DNA from 3 places in the Sorangium sp. So ce836 genome. Region 1 is predicted to be linked to each of the others. Evidence: riboswitches for the same ligand, from Rfam matches in the RefSeq annotation. Region 1 holds a riboswitch; each other region holds the start of a gene.
The links. A riboswitch is a leader RNA that binds a small molecule or an ion and turns the genes downstream of it on or off. The one in region 1 is predicted to bind cobalamin.
Positions count from the first base shown of each region.

Region 2: another riboswitch for cobalamin. It lies ahead of NQZ70_RS02435 (energy-coupling factor ABC transporter permease); the one in region 1 lies ahead of NQZ70_RS24120 (ribonucleoside-diphosphate reductase subunit alpha).
Region 3: another riboswitch for cobalamin. It lies ahead of NQZ70_RS06995 (TonB-dependent receptor); the one in region 1 lies ahead of NQZ70_RS24120 (ribonucleoside-diphosphate reductase subunit alpha).

Region 1 is NZ_CP102233.1:6,645,662-6,649,719, forward strand. It holds gene NQZ70_RS24115 (hypothetical protein) at 6-998, shown strand; cobalamin riboswitch at 1,366-1,575, shown strand; gene NQZ70_RS24120 (ribonucleoside-diphosphate reductase subunit alpha) at 1,831-4,058, shown strand, end outside.
Region 2 is NZ_CP102233.1:634,561-638,618, reverse strand. It holds gene NQZ70_RS02440 (enoyl-CoA hydratase/isomerase family protein) at 1-572, shown strand, start outside; cobalamin riboswitch at 1,702-1,906, shown strand; gene NQZ70_RS02435 (energy-coupling factor ABC transporter permease) at 2,040-2,717, shown strand; gene NQZ70_RS02430 (hypothetical protein) at 2,714-3,070, shown strand; gene NQZ70_RS02425 (CbiQ family ECF transporter T component) at 3,060-3,809, shown strand; gene NQZ70_RS02420 (energy-coupling factor ABC transporter ATP-binding protein) at 3,806-4,058, shown strand, end outside.
Region 3 is NZ_CP102233.1:1,883,492-1,887,549, reverse strand. It holds gene NQZ70_RS06995 (TonB-dependent receptor) at 61-2,184, opposite strand; cobalamin riboswitch at 2,432-2,610, opposite strand; gene typA (translational GTPase TypA) at 2,779-4,058, shown strand, end outside.

The sequences.
Region 1 (4,058 bases):
GTCTCATGGTGTCTCGTATCACGCGCGCGAGCGTGCTTCTGTCGGTGCTCACGATCATCGCCTGTTCCTCCGAGGGCTCGCCGTCCGGGAGCGGCTCCGGGGGAATGGGGGGAACGGCGGCGCAGGGATCCGGCGGCGCGGCCGGTCAGGGCGGGGCCACCGGTTCGGGCGGCGGGGCGACCACGTCGTCGAGCGACGCCGGGAGCGGCGCGGGCGGCGCAGGGGGATCTGGCGGCGACGGCGCAGGCGGAGACGGCGGCGGCGGCGCGGGCGGCGACGGCGGCGCGGGCGGCGACGGCGGCGACGGCGGCCACGGCGTGGGCAGCGGCGGTGCCGCGGGCGACGGCGGCGCGGGCGGCGACGGCGTGGGCAGCGGCGGTGCCGCGGGCGACGGCGGCGCGGGTGGCGGCGGCGGCGGCGGCGTCGTTGACTGCACGGGCGCGGAAACGGTGTTCGCCTCCGAGGTGGTAAGCCACCTCTTCGGGCCGGGCCCGAACTACGGGCAGGACAGGTTCCCGAACATCGCCTTCGGTCCTCCCAAGGGCGGAGGTTGCTGCGGGGGCTCGACCGACGTGGTGTCACTCGGCAACGGCGGCACCGTCACCTTGGGCTTCTCGGGCAACCTCATCGTCGACGGGCCAGGACCGGACTTCATCGTCTTCGAGAACCCCTTCGAGACCGGCCCGACCACCGTGTTCGCCGAGCTCGCGACCGTCGAGGTGAGCCAGAACGGCGTCGACTGGATCGCCTTCCCGTGCACCGCCGCGGCGGCCCCCTACGGCTCCTGCGCCGGCTGGCACCCCGTGCTGGCGAACGCCGACACGAACATCCTCGATCCAACCGACCCCGAGGTCGCGGGCGGCGACGCCTTCGACCTCGCCGATCTCGATCTCAGTTTCGCGCGCTACGTGCGAATCACCGATCGGCCGGATTTGACCGGCGCGACGGGCGTCTTCGATCTCGACGCCGTGGCGATCGCCAACGCATCCTGCCCCTAGAGCACCTATCAGCTTGAAACGCCCGAGAATGAAGAGATTCGGACCACAGAGGCACAGAGAGCACAGAGGGGAGAGAAGAAATGGGAATTTTTAATTCTCTTCCCTCGGTGCCCTCTGTGCCTCTGTGGTTCATTTTCTCGGGTTTCAACCCGTTCGGTGTCCTAGCTCGACGATCTGCGCGCCGTCGCGCACCGCTGACGCGCAAACCTCGCTCGACCGTGCACGCCCTCTCGTTCTGAAGAGCGTCGGACAGGCAGCACAGGCCTGGACGGTCGCGCGCGCATCCGTCGTTGGACAGCGATCGCGCCACATCCATGCGCTCGCCCGGACCCCCAACATATCGCTTGACCGGAGTCGCGCACCGCAATATGTAGTGCCTCATGTTGGTGCCTCGGGCTTCGGCCCGGGGCTTAAAAGGGAACCCGGTGCGAATCCGGGGCTGCCCCGCAGCGGTAAGCGAGAACGATCTCCACGACGAGCACTGGCCCTCCGGGCTGGGAAGCGGTGGACCGTAGGAAGCCGGCGAGAGCCGGAGCGCTCGCGAGCCCGAAGACCTGCCGACATCCTGCGCTGGGGAGACATCCTGCGCCGGTTTGGCCTGGAAGCCTCGAGGGAGGCGGGTGGGTCCGAGCTGGCGCTTATCCTCGCGCCCGTCCCGGTTCCGACCCCCTCCCGCGTTGTCTTCCTTTCGCCCGCGGGGGCGAGCGGTCGGTCCGAAGGCTCTCCTGGAGAGCCGGCGCGCTCGCGCGCATCGGCTGGCCTCTTCGCTCTCGCGGTCTCGACGCGAGCGGTCTGGAACCGCTCCGAACGAAGCGTGACGAGGAGGATTGCCATGCTGAGCGACACAGTGACGACGAGCAACGGCGCGGCGCCGTTGCGGGCGCGGAGCGCGAGGACCGGAGGCGCCGAGGAGGCGCCCCCGCACACGACGATGCGGGTGAAGAAGCGCAACGGGTCGAGCGAGCCCGTCGACGTCAACAAGATCGTCCGGGCGGTGAGCCGCTGCTGCCTCGCCCTGTCCGACGTGGACGCGCTCCGCGTCGCCACAAAGACGATCAGCGGCCTCTACGACGGCGCGACGACGCGCGAGCTCGACCAGCTCTCCATCCAGACGGCGGCGTCGCTCATCGCGGATGAGCCCCAGTACGCGAAGCTCGCGGCGCGCCTGCTCGCGACCTATATCGACAAGGAGGTCCGCAATCAGGAGATCCACGCCTTCTCGCAGTCCGTCGCCGTCGGGCGGCGGCTCGGCCTCATCAACGAGCGGCTCCACGGGTTCGTCGCGCAGAACGCCCGCAAGCTGAACGACGCGATCGAGCCGGGGCGGGACCATGAGCTCGAGTACTTCGGCTTGCGGACCCTCTACGATCGCTATCTCCTCAAGCACCCCGAGACGCGCCTCGTCATCGAGACGCCGCAGCAGTTCTTCCTCCGGATCGCCTGCGCGCTGTCCGAGACGGCGGCGCAGGCCGTCGAGCTCTATCGCCTCTTCTCGTCGCTCGACTACCTCCCGAGCTCGCCCACGCTGTTCAACGCCGGGACGAGCCACGAGCAGCTCTCGAGCTGCTTCCTGCTCGACTCGCCGGAGGACCACCTCGAGACCATCTACCAGCGCTACACCGACGTCGCGATGCTCTCGAAGTTCTCGGGCGGCATCGGGCTCGCCTACCACCGCGTGCGGTCGCGCGGCTCGCTCATCGAGAGCACCAACGGGCACTCCAGCGGGATCGTGCCGTGGCTCAAGACGCTCGACGCGTCCGTCGCGGCCGTGAACCAGGGCGGCAAGCGCAAGGGCGCCTGCTGCGTCTACCTCGAGCCGTGGCACGCCGACGTCGAGGAGTTCCTCGCGCTGCGCGACAACACCGGAGACGAGGCCGCGCGCACGCACAACCTGAACCTGGCGAGCTGGGTCCCGGACCTGTTCATGAAGCGGGTCGAGGCGGACGGCGAATGGAGCCTGTTCGATCCCAAGGACGTGCCCGATCTCCCCGATCTCTATGGCGACGAGTTCGAGCGCCGTTATGCCGAGGCCGAGCGGGCGGGCCTCGCCAAGAAGACGATGAAGGCGCGCGAGCTCTACGCGCGGATGATGCGCACGCTCGCGCAGACGGGCAACGGCTGGATGACGTTCAAGGACAAGGCGAACCGCGCCTGCAACCAGACGGCGCTGCCGGGCCGGACCGTGCACCTCTCGAACCTCTGCACCGAGATCGTCGAGGTGACCTCGAAGGAGGAGACGGCCGTCTGCAATCTCGGCTCGATCAACCTCGCGCGCCACACGGCCGCGCGCGCGGACGGCACCGTCGCGTTCGATTTCGACAAGCTCGCGCGCACGGTGCGGACGGCGGTCCGCCAGCTCGATCGCGTCATCGACCTCAACTACTACCCCATCGCCTCGACGAGGCGCTCGAACCTCCGCTGGCGGCCGGTGGGGCTCGGGCTCATGGGCTTGCAGGACGTGTTCTTTCAGATGCGCCTGCCCTTCGACGCGGAGGCCGCGCGGGAGCTCTCGAGGCGGATCTCCGAGGAGGTGTACTACCACGCGCTCTCGACGTCCGCGGACCTCGCCGCCGAGAAGGGGCGCCACCCGGCCTTCGACGAGACGCGCGCGGCGCGCGGCGAGCTCCAGTTCGACGCGTGGGGCCTCGTGCCGCAGGACGAAGCGCGCTGGGAGGCGCTCCGCGCCCGCATCCGCGCCGAGGGGCTGCGGAACTCGCTGCTCGTCGCGATCGCGCCGACCGCCACGATCGCGTCGATCGCCGGCTGCTATGAGTGCATCGAGCCGCAGGTGTCGAACCTGTTCAAGCGCGAGACGCTCTCGGGCGACTTCCTGCAGATGAACCGCTATCTCGTCGCGGAGCTCAAGCAGCGCGGCGCCTGGACCGACGCGGTGCGCGCCCGGCTCAAGCTCGCGGAGGGCTCGGTCCAGGGGCTCGAGGAGCTGCCGGAGGAGGTCCGCGCCGTGTACCGGACGGCGTGGGAGATCCCGATGCGGTCGCTCATCGACATGGCCGCGGATCGCGGCGCCTTCATCGACCAGAGCCAGTCGCTGAACCTCTT
Region 2 (4,058 bases), 6.0 Mb from region 1:
TGGCCGCCATGAACAGCATCGCCGCGAAGCGGTTCGCCGAGGCAGGCCACCGCCTCGCCGACCTCATCGAGACCGCGCCGTTCCCCGTGATCGCCGCGGTCAACGGCTTCGCGCTGGGCGGGGGCTGCGAGCTCGCCCTCGCCTGCGACTTCATCTACGCCGCGGAAGGCGCCAAGCTCGGCCAGCCCGAGGTGAACCTGGGCGTCATCCCCGGGTTCGGCGGCACCCAGCGGCTGCTGCGGCGGGTCGGCCCCGGCCGCGCGCGCGAGCTCATCTACTCAGGCGACATGATCACCGCCGAGCAGGCGCTCTCGATCGGCCTCGTCAACGCCGTCTTCCCGGCGGCCGAGCTCCTCGCGCGCGCCCGCGAGACCGCCCTCAAGATCGCCTCGCGCGGGCCGCTCGCCGTCGCCGCCGCCAAGCGCGTCATCCTGCGCGGCGAGAGCCTCGACCTCACCGCCGCCAACGAGCTGGAAGCCCAGGCCTTCGCCGCGCTCTTCGGCAGCGAGGACCAACAGCTCGGAATGAAAGCGTTCCTGGCGAAATCGCAGGCCACGTTCACAGGAAAGTGAGTTTCCGAACAGCGGGCCGGAAGACCCAAAAAAAGACCGCGTGTCATGCTGGAGGGGGGCCAGACATGACCGCGGCAGGGAAACCGCAGCGGCGCGGAGAACGTCCGCTGCGGTGCTCGAAATAGCCCGCACGCGCTCCGGGCCGGGGGGGGAAACCGCGCCGGTGCGCATGCGGTGCTCGGAGTGTGGCACCCGGAAGCAGGTTGTCGATAACAAAGTGCAACCGATGCACGCGGATGAGCGGATTGCTCCCAGCACGATGACAGCCAGGAGACGGCGCAGCGCGCACACCGCCGATTCCCGCGAATGCGCGTTCGAGCCGGGCATACCCGCGCGGGAGCAGCGTCCGGCGGAGTCGCTCGCCGCACGCTCGAAAAGAGAGCACGAGAGCCCGCCCCGTCACGTCAGGCTCCGCGACGAAGCGAGCCAGACACGGAACACTTGCTCACAAGTAAAGAGCCAGGACGAACAAAGCACACTGCGGCGAGAAAATCACCGGAACGTGCGCCGCACGCGCGGGGCGGCGCACGCTCCGAGCGGGCCCCGGGGGCGAGCGGCGATCCCAGGACGAGCAAGTAAAGAGACTTTAACTACAGAAACACATCGCTTGCAGCTTTTTCGAGGAAGCTTGTCCGCGTGCGTCTCGGTCAATTTCGCGGACTCCACGTTGCGCGCGGAGGACGCGAGCGCGCATCGCGCTGCCTGTCGGCGCGACAGGGCGGCGCCACGCGCGCAGGACACCACGGCAGCGGCGGACCGGCCGCTCGCAATGGCGCGAGGGCGGGCGCGGGACAGCGCGGGCCCCCGCCGCGCCGGACCTCCGGACGCCGGGAGCGCTCCGCGGACCGCGGCGGGCTGGACGGCACGCGGCGGCAGCCCGCGCGCGCGGTTCGTCACGGAGCTCGGTCCGGCGTGAGGCGCGCCCGCGCGGACCGCGGAGACAGCCGCCGCGAGCGCACCCGCGCGCGCCGCGAGACGGCCGCCGCGAGCGCACCCGCGCGCGCCGCGAGACGGCCGCCGCGAACGCGCCCGCGCGCCTCGGGGCAGCCCCGCGAGGCGAGCGCCTGCCCCGCGGCCGCGGCGCGACGTCCTTGACGCCGGGCGCGAAACGGGACTACCGAGCATCCATCTGACAATCCACACCTCGGGTGCCCTCTGGGCATAACAGGGAAGCCGGTGCGAAACCGGCGCGGTACCGCCACCGTGAGTGGGGAGCCGCCTCCAAAGACCACTGGGCCTCTGAAGAGGCCTGGGAAGGTGGACGCGGCGCTGGGAGCCCGAAAGGCTCCCTGAACCCATGAGCCGGGAGACCTACCCGAGCCCCCCACGAGGTGCAGCTTGCGCACGTCTTCGTGGCGTTCGGGTGCGGACTTCACCCGGAGCGCCGAAATCGGTCTTCACGGCCGCGCTATATCCATCGCCGCCGTGCTCTTCGCGACGCTGCTCGCGCCCCGGCCCGCGGCCGCGATGCACCTCGCGGAGGGCGTCCTGCCGCTCGGCTGGTGCGCGGTCTGGAACGCGCTCGCCCTGCCCTTCGTCGCCGTCGCCCTCCACCTGCTCCGGCGCCGCACCCAGAACGACGCCTTCTACAAGCCGTTCGTCGGCCTCATCGCCGCCGCCGTCTTCGCGATCTCGTGCATGCCCGTGCCGGTGCCGACCGCAGGGACCTGCTCCCACCCGTGCGGCACCGGGCTCGCCGCGGTGCTCATCGGCCCCTGGATGACCGTCCTCGTCACCGTGGTGGCGCTCCTCATCCAGGCCCTCTTCCTCGCCCACGGCGGGCTCACCACGCTCGGCGCCGACGTCGCGTCGATGGGCATCGCGGGCGCGTTCACCGGATACCTCGTCTTCCGGCTCGCGCGGCGCTGCGGCGCGAGCCTCTGGGTCGCGGGGTTCCTGGCCGGCGTGACGTCCGACTGGGCCACGTACGCGACCACGGCGCTCGAGCTCGCGCTCGGGCTCGCGGGCGACGGGTCGGTGGGATCCATGTTCACCGGCGTCGCCCTCGCCTTCGTCCCCACCCAGCTGCCGCTCGGCCTGCTCGAGGGCGCCATGACCGCGGGAGCGCTCGTCTTCCTGCGCGCCCGGCGGCCCGACATCCTCGAGCGGCTCCAGGTCGTCCCGCTCCCCGCGGGGGCGTCGTGACGCGGCGGGCCGCGCACCGCGCGCTGCCGGCGCTCGCGGGGGGCGCGCGCGCCGCGGCGCTGCGGCTCGCCGCCGCGCTCCCGGCCGCCGCCGCGCTCTGCCTCGCCGCGTGCGGCAACGCCTCGTGGGACGGGATCGACGAGGCCGTCGTCCGCCGCGTCGCCGAGGACGCCGGCCGCCACGACACGGGGCCGCTGTTCGCGGGCCTCGAGGGCGACCTCCTGCTCTTCGCGTTCCTCTGGGCAGGGCTCCTCTCCGGCTTCGCCCTCGGCTACTTCTCGCGCGTGCTCTTCGTGGAGCGCGCCGGCCAGCCCGCCGGCAAGCCCGGCGGCGACGGGCTCCGTGCGGATTGACCCCCCCGCGCGGCTCCGCGACGTGGATCCCCGGCTCCGCCTCGGGGCCGCCGTGGCCGCGTGCTGCGTCGCCGCGGGCGCGCGCTCGCCCTGGACGCCGGCCGCGCTGCTCGCCGTCGCGTGCGCGGCCCTCGCCCTCCAGGGCATGAGCGCGGGCGCCGTCCTCCGCGCCTTCGCGCCCGCCGCGTGGCTCGGAGGGCTCGCCGCGGCCCTCGCGCTCGCGCTCACCCCGGGCGAGCCGCTCCTCGCGGGCGCGCCGTTCCCGCTCGACGCGATCGCGCGCGACGGGGCCCGCCGCGCCGCGGTCATCGCCGCGCGCGTCCTCGCGGCCGCCGCGGTGCTCCGGTGGCTCTCGAACGCCGCCGCGCCCGCCGAGATCGAGGCGGCGCTCGCCGGGCTCGGCGCGCCCGCGGCCCTCGTCGAGCTGCTCGCGCTCGCGCGGCGCTTCGCCGGCGTGCTCCAGCGCGCCGCCGACAGCGCGTGGAGCGCCGCCGCGCTCCGCGGCGGGTTCGCGCGCCCGGGCGCCGCCGCGCGCTCGGCCGGCGCCGTCGCGGGCGTCGTGGCGCTCCGGACCCTGGAGCGCTCCGAGCACGCCGCCGTCGCCATGCAGCTCCGCGGCTACCGGGGGGAGCTCCCCGTCGCCGACCGCCGGCCGAGCGCGCCCGCCGCGAACCTCGCGTTCGCCGCCCTCGCCCTCGCGGCCCTCGGGCTCAGCGTCGCCGCCGGAGCGGCGGGATGAGCGCGATCGCCCTCCGTGCCCCCAGGGTCGGCTACCGCGGCGCCGAGCCCGCGCTGCGCGACGTGCGCCTCGACGTCGCCGAGGGCGAGTCCGTGGCGGTGCTCGGCGGCAACGGCGCCGGCAAGACCGCGCTGCTCCGGACGCTCGTCGGGCTCCTCCCCGCGCCCGGCGGCAGCGTCGAGATCGCGGGCCGCCGCGTGGGCTCGCCCTCGGACGCCGTGGCCGCGGGCGCCGCGCTCGTGCTCCAGG
Region 3 (4,058 bases), 4.8 Mb from region 1:
CTTGACGGAACACGGATGACGGAAGGCGAGGAACGACGGCCGACGCTCTTGGCCCCCGGGCTACTCCCAGTACAGCGTCGCCCGCCCGATCGCCGTGAACGGCCACCCCGGCGAGTAGTGGATCCCCGTGACCGCGGCCGGCTCGTACGGCAGCCGCGAGTCGCTCGCGAACTGGACCTCGCGCCACGTCGCGTCGAACAGGTTCTGGATGTCCACGGCCGCCTCGACGTTCCTCCACCGGAGCCCCGCGTTCGCGTCGACCACCGTGAACCCCTCGGCGGTGAGCGACTCGTCCTCGGTCGCGGGCCGCGCGCCGATCGCCTTCACCCGGAGCGCCGCGAACGGCGTGAAGGCGCCGAACGCCCTGCGCACGCCGATGCCCGCGGTCAGCGTCCGGGTCGGCGCGAGCGCGACCGCGCTCCCGTTGCCGGCGTTCGCGCGGAAGCGCGCGCGGGTGAAGGTCGCGTCCACGTCGGCGAAGAGCCAGCTCCCGAGCCGGTAGCGCGCGCCCATCTCGATCCCATAACGCCGCGTCTCCCCCGACGCCTCGGTCACGCCGGCGTCGCCGCTCCAGACCAGCTCGGAGTCGAGGTCGAGCAGGAACCCGGCCGCGCTGAGCGAGAGGCCGCGCACGGGCGCGACCCTCGCGCCGACCTCGTAGCCCTTCGCCGGGGTGATCAGCGTCGCCGCCCCCTGGCCCAGCACCGCGCCCCGGGCGTCGTTCGAGTGGAAGCCGCGCCCGTAGTGGGCGAAGAGATCGAGCCCGACGGCCGGCGAGACGATCGCCGAGAGCTTCGGGAGCAGCTGCATCTGCCCCCGCGCGCCGCTCGACCGGTTCCCCGTCCCCTCGAGGTCCTCGCGCAGGTCGTCCACGTTGACGTCGATCCACTGCCCGCGCACGCCGAGCACGAGGCGGAGCCAGCGCCGGAGCCGGGCGTCCTGCTCGACGTACACGCCGATCTGGCCCTCGTCGACGTGGGTCCGATCCCGCTCCTCGAGCCGCTCGCGCGCCTCGTCGTGGTGGAGCGACTTGTCGATCGCGTCGGCGCGGATCTGCGCGCCGAGCGAGGTCGTGAACCTCGCCCCGCGGTGCTCGATCTGCTTGCGGAACCGGAAGTCGGCGCCCAGCACCGTGCGGTCGTCGTTCTGCTCGATCTGATCGCCGTGGACCGGATCCTCGGCGAAGAACGTGAAATTCGAGTACAGCGTGAAGCGATAGCGGAGGAAGTAAGCCATCGCGCTCAGGTCGGCGTCCCGCCACGCGGTCGAGGCGGAGACCGACGCCATGTGCCGCGCGGTCGACCCGCCCTCGGTCGGATCGACGGCGCCGAAGTGATCGATGCACGGCTGCCCGAAGGCGGAGGGCGGCGGGTTCAGACCGCCCTGCTCCCCCTCGCCGCACACGGCGCGCGCCGGGATCTGGCCGGAGCCGTACCAGGTCGAGCCGTAGGACATCCACGTCGCCTGGACCTTGCCGGTGCTGCCGAGGTCGCGCGTCGCCCTCAGGAAGACGTTGAAGCGCTTGAGCCGCTCCGGGCTCTGGAACGGCCCGTCGTTCCGGTAGACCTCCGCCGCGGCCACCGCGCGCCATTCGTCGCCGAGCTCCGGCGAGGCGATCACGAGGCCGCGCAGGATGCCGTACTGCCCCACGCTGAGCTGCGCGGTGCTCTCGTCGAGCTTCTCGGCGAAGCGGAGGTTGACGGCGCCCGCCGTGCCGAAATCGCCGATGTTCGCGTAATAGGGCCCCTTGTAGCCGTCGAGCCCGATCACGAGCTCCGGGATCATGAAGTAGAGGTCGGTGAAGCCGTGCCCGTGGCCGTGGCTGACCAGGTTGACGGGCACCCCGTCGACGAAGAACGCGACGTCGGTCCCGTGGTCGGCGTCGAAGCCGCGCAGGAAGTACTGGTTCGCCTTGCCGCCGCCGGCGTGCTGCACGGCGAAGAGCCCGGGGACCGACTCGAGGATGTCGCCCGGCCGGAGCCGCGGCCTGAGCTCGAGCTCGCGGTGCCCGACCGAGACGCGCGAGGCGGCCTCGCTGCCCGGCTTCTCCGCGTGCACCGTGACCTCGATGGGCTCTTCCTGGGCGCGCGCTGGCGGCGCGGCGAACAGCGAGATCGCCAGCGCGGCGATCCGATGGAGTCGATGACGGTGTCCGTGGCCCTTCGTGACGTTCTCGCGCAGCATTCATGTCCTCCTTCGCGCAATCGCGCGGAGCGGCGCCGGGCCGCTCGCATCGAGCTCCGGGAGGAGGAAAAGGTCGCCCACGGCGCGATGCCCTGGACCGACCTCTCGCCCCCGCGGGCGACCGAAAGGCAACGCGGGGGGCGGCTCGGGATCCGGGACGTGCGCAGGGCTGCACCGGCTCGGACCTCACCGCCTCCCTCGAGGCTCCCAGGTCGAACCGGCGTCGGATGTGTCCCCGTCGCCGGGCGCGGGCAGGTCTTCGGGCTCGCGAGCGCTCCGGCCGCGCCGGCTTCCTACTGTCCACCGCTTCCCAGCCCTCATCGGGCCAGTGCGTGGGGTGGAGGTCGTTCTCGCTTACCGCTGCGGGGCAGCCCCGGAATCTCACCGGGTTCCCTATTCAGCCTGAGCGAGCGCCCAGGCACCAGCGCGGCGCGCACCCTAGGAGGATGCACCTCCGGCTGTCAATCGCTCCCGCTCACCTCGCCCGCTCCGCGCGCGTCCCTCGCCATGCGCCCGCCTCGCGCGCGCCACCTGAACGAGAGCGCTCGCCGCGCGACGTCCGCGCGCCGGCCGAACGTTCGGGCTCTGGCGAGGATGGGCTCGCTCCTCCGTGGGTCGCGTGCTACACGGCCGCCGCCGTATATGCCGCGTAACGACCTCCGCAACATCGCCATCGTCGCCCACGTCGACCACGGGAAGACCACGCTCGTCGATCACATGCTCCGCCAGGCGGGCGCCTTCCGAGAGAACGAGGTCGTGGCCGAGCGCGTCATGGACTCGAACGATCTCGAGCGGGAGCGCGGCATCACCATCCTCGCGAAGAACACGAGCATCCGGTACCGCGGGGTCAAGATCAACATCGTCGACACGCCCGGCCACTCCGACTTCGGCGGCGAGGTCGAGCGCACCCTGATGATGGCCGACGGGGCGCTGCTCCTCGTCGACGCCGCCGAGGGCCCGCTGCCGCAGACGCGGTTCGTGCTCTCGAAGTGCCTCCAGCGCGGCTTCCCGGTCATCGTGGTCATCAACAAGATCGACCGGAGCGACGCGCGCGCCCACGAGGTGCTCTCCGAGGTGTTCGACCTCTTCTGCGATCTCGAGGCGAGCGACGGGCAGATGGACTTCGCGACGCTCTACGCGATCGGGAAGCTCGGCCAGGCGAAGCGCGAGCTCGAGCACGAAGCCAAGGACCTGGAGCCGCTCTTCGAGACCATCCTCGAGCGGGTGCCCGGCCCCTCCGGCGACCCCGACGGGCCGCTCCAGGTCATCGTCTGCAACACGACCCACGACGACTACGTGGGCCGGCTCGCGGTCGGCCGCGTGGTCCGGGGCACCGCCCGGTCCGGCGCCGACGTCGCGCTCCTCGGCGAGGGCGGGCAGTCGCGCGGCTACGTGAAGATGCTCTACGCCTACGAGGGGCTGAAGCGGGTCGCGGTCGAGAGCGCCGCCGCGGGCGAGGTGGTCGCCATCGCGGGGCTCGACTCGGTCACCATCGGCGACACGATCGCGGACCCGGCGACCCCCGAGTCGCTGCCGCGGATCGTGGTCGAGGAGCCGACGATCAAGATGAAGATCGGCGTCAACACGTCGACCTTCGCCGGCAAGAGCAAGCAGTCGAAGTTCCTGACGAGCCGTCACCTGAAGGAGCGGCTCGAGCGCGAGGCGATGAAGAACCTCGCGATCCGGGTGGAGCCGACCGAGGTGCCCGACACGTTCGTGGTGCTCGGCCGCGGCGAGCTCCAGCTCGCGATCCTCGTGGAGACGATGCGGCGCGAGGGCTACGAGATGCAGCTCTCGAACCCCGAGGTCGTGACGCGCGAGATCAACAGCGAGGTGATGGAGCCGGTCGAGCTCGTGGTCGTGGACGTGCCCGA